3 regions of the Ureibacillus sp. 179-F W5.1 NHS genome follow, and region 3 is predicted to be linked to each of the others. Evidence: riboswitches for the same ligand, from Rfam matches in the RefSeq annotation. Region 3 holds a riboswitch; each other region holds the start of a gene.
The links. Region 3 has a riboswitch for cobalamin ahead of ACH0B5_RS09415 (FecCD family ABC transporter permease). Riboswitches for the same ligand answer to the same signal wherever they lie in the genome.
Positions count from the first base shown of each region.

Region 1 (7,901 bases), on a different contig from region 3:
TGTTTTTCATAAAAAAAAATTAAAAAAGATTTGCTGAACGCTCATTCAAATTATGCTATAAAAAAGATATAGGGGTGAGGTTTATGGCGATCACGATTTTAATTACGAGTGACTTACATGGTAGATTGGATCGGTTTGAGCAATTATTTCATCAAATGAAAAGTCTTAAGGCTGACTTAGTCATCGATAATGGTGACTTTTTAGATGGTAGCCCAGCTTCTTTTTATTACAAGCATATAAGTAACAATGAAAATCACCCTATGATTACCCTTGCAAACGAATTGTATGATGTGGCCGTTTACGGTAACCATGAGTTTAACGACCATTTGCCCAATATTAAAAAATTACACTCCCAATTTCGATTTCCTTGGATTAGCTGCAATATTGGAGACTTTTCCAAACCTTATTATACGAAAATCATTCGTGGAAGAAAATTTATTGTCATCGGCGCTACAACTCATTTCACCCCATTATGGGATGAACACGGCTATTTAACCGATCTTTCTTTCCAATCCGCTCTTAAGTCTATTCAACATTGGGTTACTTTTGTAAAGACTTATGAAAAACCCGATTATTTAATCGTCGCCTATCATGGTGGTTTCTCCGAAGACCCTTTAACAGGAGCTATATTTCAAGAACGAATAGGTGAAAACGAGGCAAATGAAATTTTAGAGTTAACGGAAGATATCGACCTCCTTATAACAGGACATCAACATTTATATTTCAATAAGAGAATTCAACAAACATTAACAGTCCAGCCTGCTTCCCACGGAAAAGGCTTTATAGAGATTCAAGTAAATTTTTATGGCGAAACGAAACAAAGTAGTGGTAAATTTCATCCATTAAAAACTGACCATACTTCTTATCCTTCAGAAGTTGAAAGGTGGTTAGATGAGGAAATTACCTATATAGAAAAGGATTATACATACGAAGGGTTATTAAAGGCTAGGTTAACAAGTCACCCTTATATACAGCTTCTTCACGACATGCAGATCAAAGCAACAGGCGCACAAATTTCTGTATGCGACCTCGCTTTCCTTGAAAAGGGAGGATTTAAAGGAAGCATTACGAACCGAGATATCGTATTCAATACGAGGGAACATACCCTAAAAGTCATTTCCTTATTCGGATTTGAAATTAAACAATTAATGGAAAGTAGTGCAGCTGTTTTCGCATTGAATAACGAGGGAAAAATTGACTTTCGTACAAATGTATACCCAAAAACACCCCAACCTTATCAATATGATTTTTGGGGCGGACTCTCTTATACGATTGACATAAGGAATCCCGTTGGAAAACGTGTAAAGAATATTACGTTTAAAGGAGAGCCATTAAAAGACGAGTCAACCTATGAAGTTGTTCTCAACAGTTATCGATTAACTGGCTATGATTTCCCATTATTAAAGAATCGGGAAATTCTTTATGAAACAGCTTATACCGTTTTCTTCCTACTAAAAGGTTATTTAAAAAACTTTATGCCTATTGATGTACCTCATCACGGTTCATTTAAAGTAATTGATTAAATAGGAAAAGCCCTCCAATATTTGGAGGGCCTGGATGATTACTGGTTAATTAGTAGCCACCGTAGCCACCGTTCCAGAAGTAAGCACCAACAATAATTAAAAGGATGAATAAAACGACTAGTAATGCAAAGCCTGAGCCATTACCATAGTCGTTACCGCCATAACCGTATTCACCACCAACGTTTTTACCCAAATCGAACACCTCCTCAAATTCATTTCAATACATCATATGTAATGCTTTTAGTTGGAACTAGACGGATGTATTGGTCCGAATCTTTTTTTAATTTTCTCACTACAAACCTCCAGTAAATGGTAATATTGTAGAAATACTTGTTTCTATAGGAGGCGGCAAATGCTAAAAAGAAAATACGGAAATCGTTTAGATTGGAAACGTGTAGTAAAAAAAGAATGTGCACAGGCTTTTGTCAACTCAAAAAAATTTAAAGGATACATCACTTTAATACATATTTTGGAGGTAACTGAACCATTAACAGTAAGCTTAAATGGAGAAAATGTCTGTATCGCAGATAGCGGCTACATGTGGTTACAGCAATTTCCTTTAGAAAGAAATTATATCGTGACAACGATGTTCAACCCTAAAGGCGAAATTATAGTAAAAAGGAACCCCTACTTAGTAACAGCTATTTTTATTTGGCCCACCTTTTGGACAAAAAACAAGAGCCTACTGAAAAGGATCATCTTATGAATTGGATTGATATCGATAAAGTGGGAACACTTCTTTTTCATGAACATCATATTTGGGCAGTCAATGCAGGGTTAAAGGTTCATTTAACTTAAATATTATTTTCTTAGTCTCTATTGTATTAATCTACTTTCTGTTCCCCAAAGTGTACTATCACCAATTGCAATGCCCAATTCAGCTGTATTTCCTTTCATACATGCTAAATCTACATATCCGATAAACGTATTTTGAAACTCGATACCCTTACGAATAAAATTTTTTGGCGGATTATTTACACATTGAACCCATCATGAATAGAGCTGTTCTGCAATTCGATTGTTCTCCCAACCATTTGCTAAACAAAAGTAAATATCTTTACTCCAACTTAAAATAAATTGATAATCCTCTATTTTAATAGGTCGAATTGTTATTAAAGATGTTAGGATATTTTCGTTTTTCAAAACAACCCTACTCCTTTCAGCCAAATTCTTCATAGATTTATATTAAAATCGACATATAATACTCATCCACATATTCATCATCTATCAATAAGGAATGCTTCTTTACCCCTTCCACTTCAAATCCCATTTTCTTATATAAGTTGATTGCCACGTCATTTGTTGATATGACCGTTAATTCTAATCGATGAAGCTTCACTTCCTTTGCCCATTCTAATACGTGATGAAAAAGGGCTGTTCCAACCCCTTTACCCCGACTTTCACTATGTACACCAATAACTAAATATGCTCTATGGGCGACGCGTGATGGCTTATCATTTTGAACAATGATGTAACCTAAAAGTCGATTGTTATCTACTGCTACAAACAAACTTGATTTGAGACTATTATTTAGGGAGTCCATCAGTTTTGCTAAACCATCAATAGTTATTTTTCTTTCTCCCGGAGAAAATAACATAAATCCCGAATCCTCTGCATTTTTCATGACTGTAATGACCTGTTCTGCGTCACTACCCATCCCTTTCCTTACTTTAACCATAGTTATCGGCTCCTTCTTATTTACGTAGGAGGTAATTTTATCCAAATTGATGGAATGATGCAACCCTTTAATTCGTTAAAAAAGAGGATAGCAATACCTGCCACCCTCTTCATAGAACCATTTTTTAGTTTCTTGATGTTGGATCACTAATTGAATTTGAAGCCTCTGGAATATCATCATAAACTTGCGTATCAACTTCATAAATAGATCCATCAGCAAGTCCTTGGAAAACTGCAAAGAGTGGTTGAGTAACCGTTTCTTTCAGCATACCGGCCTGCTTTTGTCCTAATGTTTGGCTTTGACCTTTAATTTCAATTAACATAATTGAAGTATCATTTAATGCAAATGCTCCTAGAGCTGTACCTGGTAAGTTTACATCAGGATATTTCTGAACAGCACCGAAATGGGATTGCCCTTTTTGCAATGTTAATGCAGATAGTGCATTAACCTGTTTAGCTAGCGTCAGAACATCTTCATCTACTTCATATTGTTCACCAGTGAATGGATCTGTATATGGATCAGCAACAACTGCAGCGAATTGGACAGGTACTGAACGATTATCCTCATCAGATACTGTATTGAAACCACGGTGATGTACATCTACATACACATCCGGTTGGAACTCTTTAAACACACTTGTAACAGTACGTGCCTCTGCTGTAACATAGAAACCACCGTATTTGCTGTTATTTGTAGATTGGGAGTTTAAGAACGAAGCAACCTCGCTAAGGTCTTGGTTCTCTACTCTAAAATCTAAATTTGGATTGTAGTCCCGGTTTTGGTCATATCCAGGAATACCATAAACGACACGTCCTTCATTATTTTGAGCTCTTTCGCTACCATCGCTATTATAGTACCACGGAGCAACCGTATCTGCTGGAAGACCGATATTTTCAGGCAACCATGTTTGATGGGTATAACGAGTTGGATACCACTTACCTTCATATTGATTATCCGCTCCTTCTGGGTTAATACGAGGCATAATCCAGATGGACACGTTTTCTAAAATTTCTTCAACTTCCTTCCCGTTGGAAGAAAGCTTTTGAATAATATCAATAGCCGCTTCAGCTCCAATTTGCTCATTCCCATGAATCTGAGCGGTAATTAATATACGTTTTTTATTTGGATCATTATCCCCAAATTTTGCTACATAAATTGGTTCCCCTTTGTCCGCTTCGGTTTGATAACCATCGGGAGCAAGGTTGGAATAGCCAGCAACTTCCAGCTTCATCTTCCCATTGGAAGAAGCTTCGAGCTTTTGTAATTTAGTTGCTAATTCTGCATTTGACATATAACTTGATAGAGAAATATTCTGGTTGTCTTCAATGTAAGGTCCGTTCGGTGTTGATTGCGGATTTGCGTAGGCAGCAGATGATACACTTACAGTTAGTGCCAACGCTGTTGGTAAAATTACTTTTGAAAACTTCTTTTCCATAAAATCCCTCCTAAGTATACTTGTCCCAATCTACAATTTATTTTGGGGCTCGAAATAGATTGTACATGATTGAAAAAGAAAACAAAACAGAATATTTTATATTTTCAGAAAATTGAGTCTTTATTAGTGTTATTTTTCAATTATTAAGGATTACAAGACTAGTAAACAAGAGATAATTTAGAATATTCCTTCTTTCCGTAGGTAAAATGGAACGTTGGCTAGAAAAAAGGTCTCACTATGTTCTTATTGATAAACCTTCTAACATAAAAAAGAAGCCATTTGAATTATTATCAAATGGCTTCGCTTATTCAACTCACAATTACTCTTCAGAAGGTCGTTGAGTTTGTGTATCTAATGTATCCCAGAAACTAATATCTGCATTTTCAATTGAACCGTCTGCGATCGCTCTAACAGTGGCATCCAACGTCGTGACCGTTTGTTTAATTAAATAACCATTACTTTTTTGACCGATTACTCGTGAAGGATCCTCATGATCAGACATTCCGCGCATTTCAAATAACAGCGTCGCTATATCATATTGGACCGCTGCACCGTTACGGCCAATATTTTCGCCGCTACCGCCATTATATTTGCCAATATGACCCCAACCCGTTGAATCAACAGCGTTGAATACGACTGCACCTAGTTTTTTGGATTTCTCTAACACTTCTGGTTTTACATTCGCGTTTGTCGGATAGAGCATTGAACCAGATACTAATTCTCCATCTCGTTCATATTCAGTACCTTGATGATGAAGGTCGATCATATAATCAATATCATACTTCTGTAGCACATTTTCGTGTAGTGCTTGTGTTTCAGGTTGTAATTTATCAACATGATCTCGATTCAAGTCAGTCCCCACTGCATTATAACGTGTTAAATGACGTCCGCCATCTGCCACGTAATCTTCAAGGGAAAAGTTTACATCACCCATTGCACCATCCGCATTTAACATCGGTACAATAAGAACATTTACATTTTCAAGAACACCCTTTGTTTTATTTGTACCAAGATGCTTAATAAACTCTAAAGCACCTTCAGTTGTTAATTGTTCATTTCCGTGCTGTTGAGTTAAAATTAGTACAGTTGGATTGCTTGGGTCAGTCATATATTTTGCTAAATAAATATCTCTATTTTTCACTGTTTGACCAATAACTTCAAGCTCCATTGCTTCTTGTTTTGCATCTTGGGTTTTCAAGTATTTTACCATTTCTTCGTAAGTATATAGATTAGAAGTTTGAATCGATTCGTTTCCATTATAGTTTGGTCCTTCACCGACAGCATAAACAGGCAACGCAGATGGTGCAACAGCTCCTAATGTCATCATTCCCGTTAACGATAGTGCAAACAATTTCTTTTTCATCTTAACCCCTCCACATTCAAAAGTCTGAATATTTACATTATTCATAAATTAATATAATCTATCATTACTTTGAATGTATATAGAGGAAAACTATCATTATTTATTACTAAATATAGTCCCTTTATCATAATTTACCATTTTCAATATTATCTTTGGTGCCCAATAACTCCTTCTTTACCTTTAAATAAGCATAATTAATTTCTTTATAATCATTTTGATGATCATCGATTAATTGGAGGAGAAAATCCTTTAACGTCTCTGTTTTCTCGCCGAGCATATTCTCCATAATATATACTTTAAATTGCTCTTCATAAAAAGCTCTTGAATGTGATGGCATTTCTCCCACTCCCTTTCATACCATAAAACTTTCTTTCCTGTGAGTTCCACAAATATACTGGTAACCTACTACCGTACTAATAACATCCATCTGATAAGCCTCCTTTTTTACATAACCCAAATAAAAAAGCTACTCCTGAGTTCAGAAATAGCTTTGGACTTATCTATGCATACTTAAAAAGCGTAAAAAAACCGATTTTTTTTACGTTCAATTTCGCACAGAACACCACCTATTTCCACGTAGGTATTTGGTGTGTACTAGAATTAGGCAGGTCTCCTGACTTCTCATCAACACAAATCAACGCCTTCCCATTTACACAGTGGCATCTATTGATTTGCTCCGAATTCACAGTTGCGGGACAGTGTTGGATTTTCACCAAGCTTCCCTTTTAAGCTTATTCTCATAAGCACCTATTCTTACACGTTATGTAATTACTATATATTATACCTAAAAAACAAAAGGATTAAAATATTCAAACTATTGTTTTGAAAATGAGTACCTTCTCCATATAGCGTATGGATAATGTTGCAGGCGTTTAAATACTTGGCACTAACAGCCTTTTCCCATTATTCATGTTTTCTGATATGCTGAAAATATTGTGGTTATTGAAGGGGGTATTTAGTTATGAATGTGAATGAATTTCAAGAATGGGTTAAAGTCTATTATGAAAAAAGAGGATGGTCAGAGTTAGATATATTTATTCGAATCGGTTTTTTAGCTGAGGAGACGGGCGAAGTTGCACGGGCAATTCGAACACTTGAAATTGGAAGAGATCGACCTGATGAAAGTAATGGAACTTTAGAACGGCAAAAACAAGAATTAACCGAAGAACTCGGAGATGTATTAGGCAATCTTATTGTAATTGCTAACAAATACGATATTTCTTTAGAAGATGTTTTCCAGTCCCATCGTGATAAGTTAGATAAGCGGTATAAACTATTAAAATGACTATTTACATAATGAAACCTCTTTAGAAAGTTACATTCTAAAGAGGCGTTTTTTCCTTAGTATTAACCTAACCAGTTAGCCTTCACTAACTTCTCAACAACAGGCATATTAACGATTCCTTCTCCGGATGTAAAGTGTCCACCAATTGGTAATAAAATAAATGGACATTCCAACAAATTAGATAGTTCATATGTTAGTTTCCAATGAATAATTTGATCCGTTTTAGAAGAAATGACATAAGCATCCCCAATCAAATCTTTCCAACAACCTTCATCTAGGTTTTTGAAATAAGGTTGAAATTGTGGGAAATTTTCAACCTCCTCTACGAAACCAGAAACTAAAATGGCTCCTTTCACTTTTACATGATGTCGTTGTAAGTATCTTAAGAACGTAACACACCCTAAACTATGACATATAAAATAAGCATCTTCAGGGGTTGTAATTCCCCTTTCCAAATCAAAATCCCATTGCGTTACATTAGCTTCGGTAGGATCTGTGTATGGAATAATGTGAATATCAAAATCATCCTTAAATTTTTGTCCAATGTTAGATAGCCAATTTATTTCTGGCGAACCTCCATAACCATCGATTAAATATAATTTATTCATAGAATGATT
Region 1 covers NZ_JBIQFG010000041.1:18,168-26,068, reverse strand. The annotation lists gene ACH0B5_RS14820 (bifunctional metallophosphatase/5'-nucleotidase) at 84-1,523, shown strand; gene ACH0B5_RS14815 (YjcZ family sporulation protein) at 1,573-1,716, opposite strand; gene ACH0B5_RS14810 (hypothetical protein) at 1,876-2,229, shown strand; gene ACH0B5_RS14805 (hypothetical protein) at 2,514-2,666, opposite strand; gene ACH0B5_RS14800 (GNAT family N-acetyltransferase) at 2,704-3,201, opposite strand; gene ACH0B5_RS14795 (M14 family zinc carboxypeptidase) at 3,326-4,636, opposite strand; gene ACH0B5_RS14790 (M14 family zinc carboxypeptidase) at 4,956-5,999, opposite strand; gene ACH0B5_RS14785 (hypothetical protein) at 6,124-6,336, opposite strand; cobalamin riboswitch at 6,586-6,765, opposite strand; gene ACH0B5_RS14780 (MazG nucleotide pyrophosphohydrolase domain-containing protein) at 6,961-7,284, shown strand; gene ACH0B5_RS14775 (RBBP9/YdeN family alpha/beta hydrolase) at 7,347-7,892, opposite strand.
Region 1: it holds a riboswitch for cobalamin, as region 3 does, so the genes downstream of both, ACH0B5_RS14785 (hypothetical protein) here and ACH0B5_RS09415 (FecCD family ABC transporter permease) in region 3, are expected to answer to the same signal.

Region 2 (7,901 bases), on a different contig from region 3:
GAAAACAAACAGTACCATAGAGATAAATATTAGAAATGCTACATTGTTAAAAAGATAGAAAGTCAATGTGCAAAATAGGACTGTATAGAAGATAAGGGCAATCCAAATCTTTTTCACATTCACTTTGGATTTAAAATAAACGGCCAATCCTTCTTCTTTCCCATTAGGGGTTGTTAAGAAAAATAGTAATAGAGCTATTCTACTTAAAAAAGGAATGACGAATAAAAACAACATAAAAATGCTATTTCCTTGATAAATAATTTCATATATAAAACCGACTTTTAAAAGGATTAAAACAAATAAACTGATGGCACCAAAGGCTCCTACACGAGAATCGTCCAAAATAGCAAGTCTTCTTTTTTGATCTTGGTAGGAAAAATAAGCATCGCTCATATCAATCCAACCATCTAAATGGAGACCGCCAGTCATAATAATACCTGCTACTACTAGAATAATAGCCAATAACAAGGGGGAAAACTGAAAAAATGCATCGTTCAGTATTATTATAATGCTAAGGGAAGTTCCCATTAAAACACCTAATAACGGCAAAAAGTAAAACATGGCAGATATAGTTTTTTCATTCATAGTCAACTGTTTACGAATAGGGAAAGAAGAAAAAAATTGAAATGATAATAGAAGTCCAATCAAATGATGTTTCATAGTTCTCCTCCCTACTTCCAACGTTTCCTTAAACTATAGTCCATTTCGTATGCTTCGTCACACTTTTCAACAATCCATTGATGCATTTTCCCTAATAGGGAGCAATATCGATTCACTTCTGAAAACTTAGATTGAGCTTCATCCAATAATTCATTTGATACAAGCAATAAAATACAATCATTTACTTCTTTCCATTTTAGTACTTGTTCCTTTAACGCTTGTATATATCGGTTTATTTCATGTGTCCTTGCCTCTCCATTTAATAACTCCGTTTTATAGAGCACATTATTTAACCAAGTAGTAAGACAATCCCACACAACGATAGGATGTTCTGCAAACAACTCGTCATTAAATACTAAGTCATCTACAATTTCAATTGTTTCCCATTGAACGGAAGAGTTGAATCGATCTTGTTGATGACGTTTAATTCGTTCTGCCATCTCCTCATCAATTGCTACCCCAGATGCAATATAAAGTAGACGCTTTCGGTCATAGATTTGAAAAAGTTGCTTCGCATAACGTTCTGCGAAGGCACTTTTCCCACTACGAACACCGCCAGTAATAAAAATGATTTTCCCCATAAATAGCTCCTCGAAAAAATTCACAAAATAAATACGTTCTTTCCCCTATTAACCATATCAAATAAAATAAAAAAAATCTGCTATCTTTCTACGGCTAAGCATCGTAGTCATCAAGCAGATTTATTTACTTAATTATTCATTAAATAATTCTGGGTAAATCGTTTTGGCAATCATTTCAACTGCTTCACCGATACGTGGTCCTGGACGATCCATAATATCCGCATTTAATAGATACACTTCTTTATTTTGAACTGCTGAAATTGTAGACCATCCTTCTCTAGCTAATATTTCACCCTTTGGATCTTCTATATAATTTACCGTCGAAACAATCGCTTCAGGATTTCTTGTAATTAGATCTTCTTCTGTTACTGCAAACCATCCTTGTTGATCAGCATAAATATTTTCCACACCTGCTGCCTCAATCATTTCTTGTTGGAATGTACCAGAACCGATAGACCAAATGTCTGGAGCTGGTGAAATTTCAAAATAAACTTTTTTCTTTTGTTCAATCGACTTTGTTTTTTCTTGAACAGCTGCAATTTGAGATTGAATATCTTCTACAACTTGTTTTCCTTCTTCTTCCACTCCCATTACTTCAGCCATTTGTTCGATATCACCATAAACATCGTTAATAGAAGTTGCTGATTGAATAACGAATACTTTAAGTCCTGCGCTTTCCAATTGGTCAATTTGAGCTTCTTCTCCAGTTGTATAAGCAAATACGACATCTGGATTTAATTCAATAATACGTTCCGTATTTACCGTCATGGAATCTGTTACACGTTCGATTTTTAAAGCTTCCTCCGGATATGTATCATATTCCGATGCTCCAATAATTTGATCCCCTACACCTAGCTCGAATAAAATTTCTGTATTACTTGGTTGTAGAGAAACGATTTTTTCAGGGACTTCTTCAAAAGTTACTTCTTGTCCACGGTCATCTACTACTGTATAGGGACCACTTTCTTCCGTACTGTTTGTTTTTGAAGCTGTATCATTCGTAGCTTTTTGTTCCCCATCAGAACAACCAACTAATAGCAATGAGATGGCAAGTGGTGCCATCCACTTCTTGTTGAAAAATTTCATCGTCACACTTCCTCTTTTTTTCTTTTTTTATTAGGATAGGATTTACTTATAAATGGGACTTCTTCAATACCATGCATTTTATTTGTATAAACAGCCATAACAAAAAATACATTGGCTAGTAGCCCTAAATAATTAAATAGTATTTCCGGTACTTCCCTCTCCTCACTTACTTTATGAAGAGCCCGGTAAGATTTTTTCGCTTCGCTACGACAAATATGTAAAAATGTTGCAGCTAGACACCCTTGAGGCAGTAAAAATTGCTTTATCTCTTCCCCCACTTGTTCAACATAAAAATCATATCGACTGCTTAACCAACTTAAATCTTCTTCTGTTACCGATAACTTCCCACGAACTGATCCATTTACGTGATAGGCCATCGGATGGATTTTGTGCAAATCATCTAAAACAACTCGGCAATTCTCCTCTTCTTGCAACAAAGGCAATACTACCCCTATTTTTGTTGTAAGAGAATCAGTTCGAATCTCGAAGTCAACTAGACAACTTTTCTCCCTCATAAATGGATAGCAGCTGTAACGGCTATCTTTTCGAATAGGAACACCCCTTTCTTAGTGATAACATCCCTTCGGATAGGAAAGCATGGCAATAAAAAAGCCAACCGAGAACGGATGGCATAAATTACAATATAGAACAAAAAAATTATAAAATAATGCCGCACATTCTCTTTAGTTCCGAAGAGGTTTGTTACGATCAGAAAAAGATAGGTCTCCTGGCTCGTGTTTATCGTTTCAAGAGCCTTCCCATCCCTTTAGACAGTGGCATTTTCTTGAAACAAACACATACAGTTGCGGACACAGCTTCGGCATCTCACCGAATTCCCTATTAAGCGTATCATCGCATCTTTTTCCTGCAAACGTATTCACTTAATTGCAATGTATCATATTTTCTCAAATAAATGAACAGTAATTTTTAAAGGAAGTTAAACGGTTTCATGTACACAATTTTGGCATTTCCCGTAAATCTCAAATTTATGGGATTCGATCGCACAATCTGGCAATTTCTCTTGTATCATTTCCATTGGACAAACAGAAATTTCCTTCACTTTTCCACACTCCATACATATAAAATGATGATGATGGTGTTCTGATTCACAATGCATTCGGAAATTTCTTTCGCCATTTAGCTCGGTTTCTTCTAATATGCCAAGATCAACAAAAGTAGCTAAATTTCGGTAAATTGTATCAAAACTCATTCCCGGGAAATCCTTTTTCAATACAGAAAGGAGATCTCGAGCAGTTAAATACTTATCCGTATCTTCAAACATATTCAAAATTAGCTCACGTTTATCTGTTTTTTTATAACCGTTATCTTTTAAAATTTCCCATGCTCTCGTAATATTCATTTAACTGCTCCCCTTCCTTGCTTTAAATGTAGAATGATCTTTTTTGTTATTATAACAATTAATAGGATAAGTATAGAAGTAACAACAATCGTTCCACCGGGTGCTAGGTTTAAATAAAAGGCACTGACCAATCCGATAATCACAGCAGCTTCCCCAAACAAAATGGAATAAATGATTGTTTGTTTAAAGCCCCGTGCTATTCGCATACTTGCCGCAACTGGAAGAGTAATTAAAGAAGAAACTAATAGTATACCGACAATTCGCATACTTGCTGCGATGACTAACGCCACAACAATCATAAATAAAAAGTGAATCCATTTTGCGGGTAGGCCACTCGCATTGGCATATTCCTCATCAAAGGATAAAACGAACATTTCTTTGAAAAAAGCAAATAAAAATAAAAAGACAACGATCGCAATACCGATGACAACCCATAAATCTTGTCTAGAAACAGCCGAAACAGAGCCAAATAAATAGCTCATTAAATCTGTATTAAAGCCACTAGCTAATGAAATAAAAATGGCGCTAAGACCAATTCCCCCCGACATAATAATCGGTATGGCAAGCTCTTCATAATGTTTATAAAGTCTACGTAATCGTTCAATTAAAATGGATCCACTAACCGATGCAATAATTCCTAAATAAATTGGATTTAATAATGCAAAGGCAGTGAAAGTTTGACTTAAATATAAACTTCCTGCAATTCCCGCTAATGTCACATGGGACAATGCATCCGCAATAAGGGACATTCTTCTTACAACAATAAATACACCTAATACCGGTGCAATCACTCCAATAATTAGCCCTGAGAAAAAGGCATTTTGTAAAAATTCATAGTTTAAAATTGCTTCAATCATTTGCCTTCTCCTCTTTAATGAATCTTTCGAACCGCATGGCCATACCAATTATCCAATTGATTTTGTGAAATCGTATCAAAATCCTCTTTATATCCATGGAAATGGATCGTTTGGTTTAAACAAGCTACATGGCTAATACGGTTGGAAACGGTATCGACATCATGGGTAACTAAAATAATTGTTTTATTTTGTTCCTCGTTTAAAGTTGCTAACATATCATAAAATGATTGGACATTTTCATGATCGATTCCGACAGTCGGTTCATCTAAAATTAAAATTTTCGGGTTAGAAATCAATGCTCTAGCAATAAACACCCGTTGTTGTTGACCACCTGAAAGTTGGCCGATATTACGGGAGCGGAACGCTTCCATTCCAACGGATTTCAATGCTTCCTCTACTTTTAAGTCAACATCTTTTGGCATTCGTTTAAATAACCCAACTTTTTTTGTTAATCCACTTTTTACGACTTCTTCTACTGTTGCTGGGAAGCCTGAATTAAATGCATTGGATTTTTGAGAAACATAGCCAATCCATTCCCTTTGACGAAAGGCATCAATGGGTTGCCCGAACAATTGAATTTCTCCTGTCATCGGTTTCAATAATCCTAGCAATAATTTTAATAGAGTGGATTTACCTGAACCATTCGGACCAAGTATCGCCAGAAATGCCCCTTCATCCACTTTAAACGATATGTTTTTTAATACTTGTGTATATTCATATTGAAAAGACACGTTTTTCATTTCAATCAATGTTTGACTCATTTTTTCTCTTCTTTCTAATTCATAATCATTACGATTTACAATTTGTTAGTATAGTCTATTCATTGCTAAATGTAAAGGGACCAATCTTAAAAAGAAATACAAAGATCCCTTTAACGAATACATCCATTATTAGAAAGGAATGTCATCTTTGAAACAAGTTGAATTTATTGAACAGTTTTTAACAAAATCGGATAAAGAGATTGTGAAATTCGCAAGACAATACGATATTGATTTAACCTTGGAGGAAGTGCAACGTTTAAGACCGCTTTCCCAAAAAGCTTCTATTACATGGCTTATTACAGGTATCCCCAACTCTTTTTTAAAGGAAGTCGAAAGTATTATTGGAAAGAAAAAATTAAAAAAACTTCTAAAATATTTAGAGAACTATTGAAAAGGAGAGGTTTCCAAATCGGAACCTCTCTTAATAATCCTTAATGATTTGTTTCACGACTTCATCAATAGCAGAAAGCATAACGGCTGTTTGATGTTGGGTCATAATTGCAAAGGCATATGTTTTCCCACTATTTGCTTTGACATATCCAGCTAACGTATAGACACCTGTAATGTGTCCCGTTTTGGCAATGACACGATTTTCGTATATCCCTTCGTTAAATCGATTTTTTAAAGATCCCCCAATTAATCGATCGGATTGTCCCCCAATTGGTAAACTTTTATATAAAATGTTAAACTGGGGTTCCATTTGAATGTTCGTTAACAAATGGGTTAATTCGTTCGCTGATACGCGATTATTATGGGACATGCCCGAACCGTCTTCTAACGTCCATTGTTCCATATCGAGTCCTAGTAGCGCACCGTATTCTTGTAGTGCTTTTATTCCCTCTTTAAGATGCCCCTTCCCATTCACTTCCCTACCTATTGTTTTCACTAAAATATCAGCAATACTATTATTACTTAATTTTAAAAAGGGAATCATTAAAGATTTTAATGATAACGAATGTTTAACAAATATCGTTTGAGCATCCTTTGGAACTTTATTACGCTTAATTTCTGTATTGTTTGAAAGGGTGATACCAAATTCCTCTAATGTTGTTTTTAAAACTTGTAATGTATTGATGGTCGGATCATAAAAGGTTACCCAATCTTTAAAAGTAGTATTAACCGGAATATTGCCAGTAATGATAATTTTATTTGTTCCATATTGCCGTTCAATTTCAATCGTATTCCTTTGATTTTGTTGAACCGTTACAGCCTCATTTTGAATGTCCATTCCACTAACCTTTGGATCAGCCACAATGTTAGGGGGCCCACCGACTTTAGTTGGAGTGACATGAATAATCATCGTTCCTGCATCGTAATCATTATCCGGTGATAGTGTAAGGGCTGTAGTTCTTGCAGCAAAATAGTAGCTTTCATCTTCCTTCGAAATACCCGGCGTTAACTGTTCGCCAACAAATAACGAATCATCTCCATAAAGATTTCCATTAATTTGTTCAATTCCGTGATGCTTTAATATACTAGCAAAGGTTATAAAATCTTTCTTTTGAAGTGTAGGATCCCCTTCCCCTTTAATATAAACATCTCCATTGAACACATTTCCTTTTTGCTTCCCATGAATCGAAAACTCTGTACGAAACCGATAATCAGAACCGAGCATATCGAGGGCTGCAGCTGCTGTTAACAATTTTAATGTGGAGGCAGGTTTCATAGCTACATCACCATTGTTGTCATATAGCAATTCTCCATTGTTTAAAGCCCTCAATGAAACACTTATATTTTCATTACCTAATTGGTTCAAAACTGTATTGTCTAAACTAGAGGCTTTTACTAAAGGAACATGATTTAAAAATAAGAACAACGCAACAATTGAAATTAGTAATTTCTTTTTCATCCATTCCTCCCATGGGTAATTGCAATAGAATTTTTACTTTTACTAGTTTATTCAATTGGACCTACTTCTAAGCTAAAGAATAAAAAAAGTAGATAACTTTATATGAAAAGTCATCTACTTTATAACTAACCTTTTAATGCTTCAATTTCTTCAGGTTTATAATTACCTGATCTTAACATTTCAATTTCAAATAAATAAGGGGCTTTTTTATTTTTTGAATCCGTTCCTACCCAAGGTGTTTCTAAAATTTTTGGAACATCTTTAAATTTTTCATGGTGAACAATGCGATGGAGGGCCTCAAATCCAATATGGCCAAAACCGATATTTTCATGGCGATCTTTTGCCGCTCCACATACATTTTTACTATCGTTTATATGAACAACTTTAATTCGATCAATACCAATTAATCGATCAAATTGCTCTAGTACACCGTCAAAGTCATTAATAATATCATAGCCTGCATCATGGGTATGACAAGTATCAAAACAAACGGATAGACGATCATTATTTTTTACTCCGTCAAATATTTGAGCTAATTCTTCAAAGGTTCTACCAATTTCAGAACCTTTTCCAGCCATCGTTTCCAGTGCGATTTGTACAGGATGATCCGTTGCCAATACTTCATTTAATCCTTCAATAATTTTCGCAATACCAGCTTCCGCTCCTGCACCGACATGGGCACCTGGATGTAACACAATTTGTGTTGCACCGATCGCAGCAGTACGTTCAATTTCCTTTTGCAAAAAC
Region 2 covers NZ_JBIQFG010000006.1:94,212-102,112, reverse strand. The annotation lists gene cobS (adenosylcobinamide-GDP ribazoletransferase) at 1-660, opposite strand, end outside; gene ACH0B5_RS05055 (bifunctional adenosylcobinamide kinase/adenosylcobinamide-phosphate guanylyltransferase) at 672-1,241, opposite strand; gene ACH0B5_RS05050 (ABC transporter substrate-binding protein) at 1,374-2,327, opposite strand; gene ACH0B5_RS05045 (hypothetical protein) at 2,330-2,878, opposite strand; cobalamin riboswitch at 3,028-3,204, opposite strand; gene ACH0B5_RS05040 (Fur family transcriptional regulator) at 3,265-3,687, opposite strand; gene ACH0B5_RS05035 (metal ABC transporter permease) at 3,684-4,544, opposite strand; gene ACH0B5_RS05030 (metal ABC transporter ATP-binding protein) at 4,559-5,305, opposite strand; gene ACH0B5_RS05025 (endonuclease IV) at 5,454-5,696, shown strand; gene dacB (D-alanyl-D-alanine carboxypeptidase/D-alanyl-D-alanine endopeptidase) at 5,727-7,154, opposite strand; gene ACH0B5_RS05015 (deoxyribonuclease IV) at 7,280-7,901, opposite strand, start outside.
Region 2: it holds a riboswitch for cobalamin, as region 3 does, so the genes downstream of both, ACH0B5_RS05045 (hypothetical protein) here and ACH0B5_RS09415 (FecCD family ABC transporter permease) in region 3, are expected to answer to the same signal.

Region 3 (7,901 bases):
GCCCATATGAACATTATTTGGATGAAAGGCACAAGATAGTCCATCATATACCATTCCATCTACTAACTTCGCATCTCCCATCCGAAGACCCCAGCGTCCTTTTGGTAAATAGTAAGGTGCGTTGGACATAGACTCCATACCACCGGCAACAATCACCTCTTCCTCTCCCAACCGAATGAGTTGATCTGCTAGTGTGACACTCCGCATCCCAGAAGCACATACTTTATTGATCGTTTCTGTTTTAACTGTGTAAGGAATGCCAGCTTTTGTTGCTGCTTGCCTAGAAGGAATTTGCCCTTGGCCCCCTTGTAAAACTGTTCCTATAATCACTTCTTGTACTTCCTCTGGTTGAATATTTGCTTTTTGTAAGGCGGATTGAATGGCATTTCCTCCAAGATCACTCGCTGAAAGAGATGCAAGAGAACCTCCAAATTTACCAAATGGTGTTCTAGCCCCTTCTAAAATAACTGATTTACTCAAAATCCCCATCCCCTTTGTTTTTGAATAAAAATTGTTATGCTTCTGAGCTTCATTTTCCTTTAATCAATTTGATAGATTAAGATTATCCAATCGACTGAACGCTCGCTCAATTTATTTTTAATAAAAAAGGGAGTCATTTAGAACTCCCCTTTTCATCTTTAACTTCATTTTACAGAATACTGATAAATTATTCAATTTCAACTTTTCTAAATTTTACATTTTCGCTTAATTTCTGCATAAAAATGTTGAAAAAAACAATAATTTTGTTCCATCTTATCAAAAGAAGTCGATTCCCAATTAGTTTCTATCTATTTATTTCTTAGTCACTTGCAATTACTTGCTAACTGTCTCTAGTTCCTCCTGATTTTCTACGGAGATTTCAAAACTTTTATCACCAAATACAGAGCGTTCTAAAAGTTCGGCGATATCATAAGTACCGACTGTTTCTTCCACTTCCTTCGCCTTTGTACCATCCGACAGCATTGTTAAGCAATATGGACAGCCTGATGAAATAATGGAAGCACTTGTAGCTAATGCTTGTTCTGTTCGAGCAACATTAATTCGGTTACCAACATGTTCCTCCATCCACATTAAACCTCCACCTGCTCCACAACACATAGCCGTTTCACGATTTCGTTCCATTTCAACTAGGTTTACACCAGGAATCGCTTTTAAAATTTCCCGTGGTGCATCATATACGTCATTGTAACGACCTAAATAACATGAATCATGGAATACAATTGTTTCATCAACTCGATGGTTTAATGTTAATTTCCCTTGCTCTACTAGCTCATATAATAGTTCCGTATGGTGATAGACTTCCCCTTCCCATCCGAAATCTTTATATTCATTTTTGAAAATGTTATAGGCATGAGGATCAATCGTTACAATTTTCTTCACTTCATTTTTCTCAAACTCTTCAATATTAGCTGTTGCAAGCTCTTGGAATAAAAATTCATTTCCTAATCGGCGAGGTGTATCACCGGAGTTTTTCTCTTTATTCCCTAAAATAGCAAATTTCACGCCTGCTTCATTCATTAATCGAGCAAAGGACAGAGCGATTTTTTGTGAACGACTATCAAAGGATCCCATCGAGCCGACCCAGAATAAATAGTCAAAACCTTCTCCTGATTTTTTCGCTTCTTTTACAGTCGGAATATGAATAGATGAATCAAGGTCTCGCCAGTTCTCCTTTTCTTTACGGTTAAGACCCCAAGGATTTCCTTGACGTTCGATATTGTTCATAGCCCGTTGAGCATCGGAATTTACTTTTCCTTCTGTCATCGTTAAATAACGGCGAAGATCAATGATTTTATCTACATGTTCATTCATAACAGGACATTGGTCTTCACAGTTTCGGCATGTTGTACAAGCCCAAATTTCCTCTTCTGTAATAACGTCTCCGATTAATGATGGACTATAAATATCCTCAACGATTGCCCCTTCTGCCCCTGCAGCCATTGCAAGTTGATTGCCCTTTGAATTGTTAAAGGCAAAAGCAGGAACCCAAGGCTTTTGTTTCGTTGTAACAGCACCTGTAAAAGTTAAATGATCACGTAACTTAACGATTAAATCCATCGGGGACAGCATTTTACCTGTTCCCGTTGCAGGGCACATATTCGTACAACGGCCGCATTCTACACATGCGTATAAATCGATTAATTGTTTTTGAGTAAAGTCTGTAATTTTACCAACACCAAAGGAAGGCATTTCTTCTTCATCTTCCGCCTCTTCCATCGCATCGAAATTAATTGGGCGAAGCGTACCAGCACGGTCTAATCTGTGGAAGTAAACGTTTACAGGGCCAGAGATAAGATGGAAATGCTTTGATTGCGGAACATACACTAAGAATGTTAATAAAATCAGTAAGTGTACCCACCACATAATATAAAATCCTACTGCAGCAGCTTCAGCTGGTAAGAAACTAAATATAGCAGCAATTCCTGAGGCAATCGGCTCACTACCAGTTAAGCCATGATTATGCCAAATAATTCCCATGCCGTTTCCAACTAATGTGGAAACCATTAATCCACCAATAAAAATTAATACTAGTCCATTTTTCCAACCTCGTTTTAGACGAACGAGCTTTTCAATATACCGACGATAAAAAGCTCCAAAAACGGCAACTAAAATGACCGCAGCTACAATTTCCTCAAATAACGTAAATACTTGATATAGTTGTCCTAATGGAAGGTGTGATCCTGGAGCTAATCCTTTCCAGATAAAATCTATAGCCCCTAATTGAACGAGAAGAAATCCATAGAAAAATAAAACATGGATAAATCCGCTTTTTTTATCTTTTAATAATTTAGATTGTCCAAAAACATTGACCCAAATTTTTTCGAGTCGCATCATAACATTGTCATTAAATTCTTCTTTCTTCCCAAGCTTTACAAACTCATATCGTGTTTTTAACAGATAAACAAACAATCCTACTGCGTATAGCACGACCGCAATAAACAACACCCAGTTTGCAATTAATAATGCATTCATTTCTTCTCCCCCTTATCTCTTTTTCCCCTTTGTTTCTGTTTCTATTGATTATTCCTATCAACCTATAATTATGATTAGCATTGATTAGAAATCTCTTATTATTCTGTTTTTATTGTAAAATATGAATGAGCATTCAGTCAATGTATTGTTCGGAAATTTCTAATTATATTAAAATTTTCTTTCTTTATTCGTCTTTTTTCTATTTATACCTTCTTTTCAAAATAAAAAACAATCCTATTTATGTAGGATTGTTTTAATTACATTATTTAAATACATCTCCGCCTCGAATATATTCCACATCACTTACTTGTAAACGGAAATTGACAACACGGGCCGCTGCAAAGAAATAATCCGATAATCGATTTAAATACTTTTGTACAACGGTAGGAACATCTTCTTTTTCGTTCATTAACGTCACTACTCTCCGCTCTGCACGACGTGTAACAGTACGAGCAATGTGAAGAGTTGCAGCTGCCGATGTTCCGCCTGGCAAAATAAATCTTTTTAATGGAGGTGCTTCATCAGATAAAGTATCAATACGTTTTTCTAGCACCTCAATGGATGATTCTTGTAGAGTATATTGTCGTTCCTTCATTACATTGGCCAAATCTCCGCCACAGTCAAATAATTCATGCTGAATCGTTTGTAAGTCTTCAATTAAATCTTGAAAAATCGTTGAGTCTAATTCCGTTATCGCTTTACCAATAAAAGAATTTAATTCATCAATAGTGCCATAAGCTTCTACACGTAAATCGTCCTTATTGACACGTCCGCCCATTAAGCTCGTTTTTCCTTTATCCCCTGTTTTCGTGTACAGTTTCATTGTAACGCCCCTCTTCGATAAATTTGAATTGCTTCCACTGTCGCTTCAAAAACGCCCCTCCCTATTACTTTACCAACTTCTGTAATAGGCCCACCATATTGCATATATTCTCCCTGCTGAGTCGCCGCAATAAGTAAGCTATCGGTCGGTGTACCTGTTGCCATCGTATTAGAAATGGTATCATACACCTTTTCATGATGTAATGCTTTCGTTTTCGCTTCTGTTGCAGTCATCATGCCTTGAACAAATGCTTCATCAGATAATTTTCCGTTAACAATTACCCACGTATTAATCGTTCCAACATGATTCTTATTATCCCTATCATATGAACGGGATACATCTATTGCGTTTCCAATTCCTGCTGTGACCATAACGATAACGCTTCCAAAAGGAGCTTCATATTGTTTTACAATAGCGTTTTTCGTATGAACTGCCGTCATCATGCCGACCGTATTCGTAGGGGAAAACCCTTCTTCGATTAAATATTGTAAAAACTCTTCTTTCACTTGATAAATATTATAATCTTGTTGAACAGTTCGATTAATAAAATTTGAATACCAACCTAATCCAGCATTATGAACTGCTGAAGATAAAACCCGTAAAGGAAAAGCAGATTTACATTCAACGTATTCATCTGTTATTTTTATATTCTCTACTGTAATTACCTTTTCCTTTGCAAGCTCGTTTAAATCAGGTAATATTGTCATTTGAGGTTTTGGTTGCTCCGGATGGGCTTGCATTGAAATTCTTGCTTTATATACATCCATTATTTGATCATCGATTAATACTTCATGGGGAACACCCTTTGCCCTTACTTTTCCATCCTCCATTAATAAAATTTCATCACAATATAGTGAAGCTAAATTAATATCATGAAAAACAGAAACAACCGTTAAGTCGTGATTCGTTACTTCCTTGCGAATCATATCTAATATTTGCTTTTGATGGGCAATATCTAAATGGTTTGTCGGTTCATCAAGTAAAAGTAAACTAGAACATTGGGCTAAAGCTTGAGCTATAAAAACCCGCTGTTGCTCTCCTCCCGATAAATATTCCAATTGAGCTTTTTCAAATTTCCTTACGCCTGTTTGTTCCATTGCATTAACAACTGCTTTTTCATCTTCTGTTTTCCAACTGGAAAAAAATCCAGACTGGTGAGGATAACGTCCTAGGGAAACGGTATCTCGAACCGTATTCGAAAAAGCTGTTGCATGTAGCTGTGGTAAAACCGTCATTTTTTTTGCTAATTGTTTCGGAGAGTAATCTTTAATTTCTTTACCATCAACATAAACAGTTCCCGTTGATGGTTTCATAATGCCGCTAATCACTTTTAATAAAGTGGATTTCCCACAACCATTTGGACCAAGAATACCTAACATTTTCCCTTTTTCCACTTCAAAGGAAATGTTCGAAAGTATTGGAGTTGAACCATAACCTCCAGAAATATTTTGGACCTTTAACATAACCTCACCCCCTACTTTTTCTTTGTTTATAAAATATAAATGAAAAAACAGGTGCCCCTATAAAGGCTGTAATTACACCTATCGGTAGTTCTGAAGGGGAAATAATCGTTCGGGAAACTAAATCACAAATAATTAATAGACTAGCTCCGTTAAAAAAGGACAAAACCAATAGATGACGGTGGTCTGCTCCCCATAGCATTCTTGTCATATGAGGCACAACTAAACCAACAAATCCGATTGTACCCGAAACAGCAACGGCTGCCCCTGTTAACATGGAACCTCCAGCTAGTATTGCATACTTACTTTTCTTTACATTTACCCCTAACGATTGGGCCCGTTCGTCTCCATACATCATGGCATTCAACTCTCTTCGGTTGAGCCATATAATAATTGTTCCAATAATAATAAAGGGTACAATCATTTGAACGTACGGCCATCCGCGCATGGAAACACTACCTAAAAGCCAACCCATAATTTCACGTAATTGTTCTCCTGTTAGGGCAATCATTAAAGAAATACAAGAACCTAAAAAGGAACTAAAAATGACCCCGGTTAAAATGAGCGTTTCCATTTTCATCGTTCGATCCACGAGTCGAGCAAAGGTTAAAACAAGAACCATTGTCAAAAAGGCACATATCATCCCTACAAAAGGTAACGAATATGAACCTATTATAGGAAGGGAAAGTCCAAAGAAAATTGTTGCTACCGCTCCAACAGATGCCCCCGAAGAAATACCTAATGTATAAGGGTCCGCCAGTGGATTTTTCAATAAGCCTTGAAACGCAGCTCCCGCAATCGCTAATGCGGCGCCTACTAAACCAGCTAAAACAACCCGGGGCATACGTATACTCCATAAAATGTTGTAGGCACTTTCATTCGTTTCTTTATCCCACAATGTTGAAAAGGGTACTTCTGCTGTTCCTATGGAGACACCTAACCAAATGCTAATTAATAATATTCCGATAGAGGAACTATAGGCGAAGAACATTTTTCTTTTCACACTGTTCCCTCATTCCTATTTTCTAGTAATCTATTTATCATAAATAATATTGTCATTGTTTCAATACCTCCCAAAAGGCAAAATAAAAAGTCTCTCAGTTTACGAGAGACTTTGAAAAATCGAAAAATAAACACTCCATCTTTACTGCCTCCCTTATCCTCGTAAGGTGCTATTCCTAACCATAAAGGCAGGTCTCCTGGCTCATGTTCATCGCAAACCTTCCCTTCCCATTACTTTTGTAACAGTGGACTGTAAGGCACGCTCCCATTTACAGTTGCGGGACAGCGTCGGAATTTCACCGACTTCCCTTTTACTCTTATAACAAAATCGCTATAAGAACCTTTATGTGTCATTATGAAGTTGTTCTTCCACATTATAACTTATAAAAAACAATTGTATAGAAAGATTTTAATAGAAAAAGGTAATTAAATAACTCTCCTATAAAGAATTATTTTTTGCCGTCTCTTGCAAAGCTGATTCGGCTAACTTTTTAATCGTTATATCATCCATAGGCGGATTATGTAGACCTGCACGAACATCTCGATAAAACCGTTGAAGAGGATTTGTCCGTTGCAAACTTTTTGCCCCAACTACTCGCATAGCCTTATCTACTACTTGGATTGCCCCATTCGTTACGACATGTTTTGCGACGTTTACAGCATTCATGATCGTTATTTTTTCCTCTTCCGTTACTCTTTTACCTTCTTTTTCTTTCCCTTTGAATTCTACATAACTTTGGGCAGCTCCATATAATGTAAAACGTGCCTTCGCTAATTCTAATTCGATTTCACCTAGTAAGGATTGAACGTTAGGTAAAGAAGCAATCGTTCCTTTTATACTGTTTGGAGAATGGGTATTGGCAAACTGAAGGGCATAATCCTGCGCCGCTTGAGCTATTCCTAAATAGGTTGCAGGAATAAGAAGTAACCAACCGTTCAACTTAAAACTAGCACTATTATTCGGTAACTCAACTAAGTCTGATTGATCAACATGGACATTTTCAAGGACTAAATCGTGACTAGCTGTACCTCGCATCGCCATCACATCCCACGTTTCTTCAATCGAAACACCGGAGTTATCTTTATGAATTAAAAAGAAGCCAATTTGTTCTTTTTCTTCAATCCATGCGGAAGTTAAGAAATAATCAAGGGCAAAGGATCCCGTTGTATAGCTTTTGCGCCCGTTAATTACCCAATGATTCCCTTCCCTTTTAGCCGATGTGCCCGGTCTTCCCCCTCGAATAGGACTACCTGTTGCAATTTCGCTTACTGCCCGATTAATAATAGCTCCTTTTTCTACTTCTTTTGCAAAAGCTGATAATTTTGATGGCTCCCAATATTGATTTTCATATAACTCTCCTACAGTTAATAGAGTCCAGCCTATAGCTAAAGCGGTACTACCATCATAACTCCCTAATGTTTCTTGGAGGAGAATCGAATCATAAACATTAAAACCTTCTCCCCCTAACTGTTTCGGTAAAGTTAATTTTGTATAGCCGATTTGACGTAATTGATGAATATGTTCAAGGGGAAATTGCGATTGTTCGTCGATTTGTTGAGCAGCCTTTTTAAATGGTTCCTCTAACGTTGCCAACTTTTCTATCCAAAAACGTTGCGGTTCTGTTTTTACAAACAATTGTTTC
Region 3 covers NZ_JBIQFG010000017.1:243-8,143, reverse strand. The annotation lists gene ACH0B5_RS09435 (acetyl-CoA C-acetyltransferase) at 1-480, opposite strand, end outside; gene ACH0B5_RS09430 ((Fe-S)-binding protein) at 814-2,973, opposite strand; gene ACH0B5_RS09425 (cob(I)yrinic acid a,c-diamide adenosyltransferase) at 3,236-3,796, opposite strand; gene ACH0B5_RS09420 (adenosylcobinamide amidohydrolase) at 3,793-5,259, opposite strand; gene ACH0B5_RS09415 (FecCD family ABC transporter permease) at 5,264-6,247, opposite strand; cobalamin riboswitch at 6,429-6,618, opposite strand; gene ACH0B5_RS09410 (acyl-CoA dehydrogenase family protein) at 6,698-7,901, opposite strand, start outside.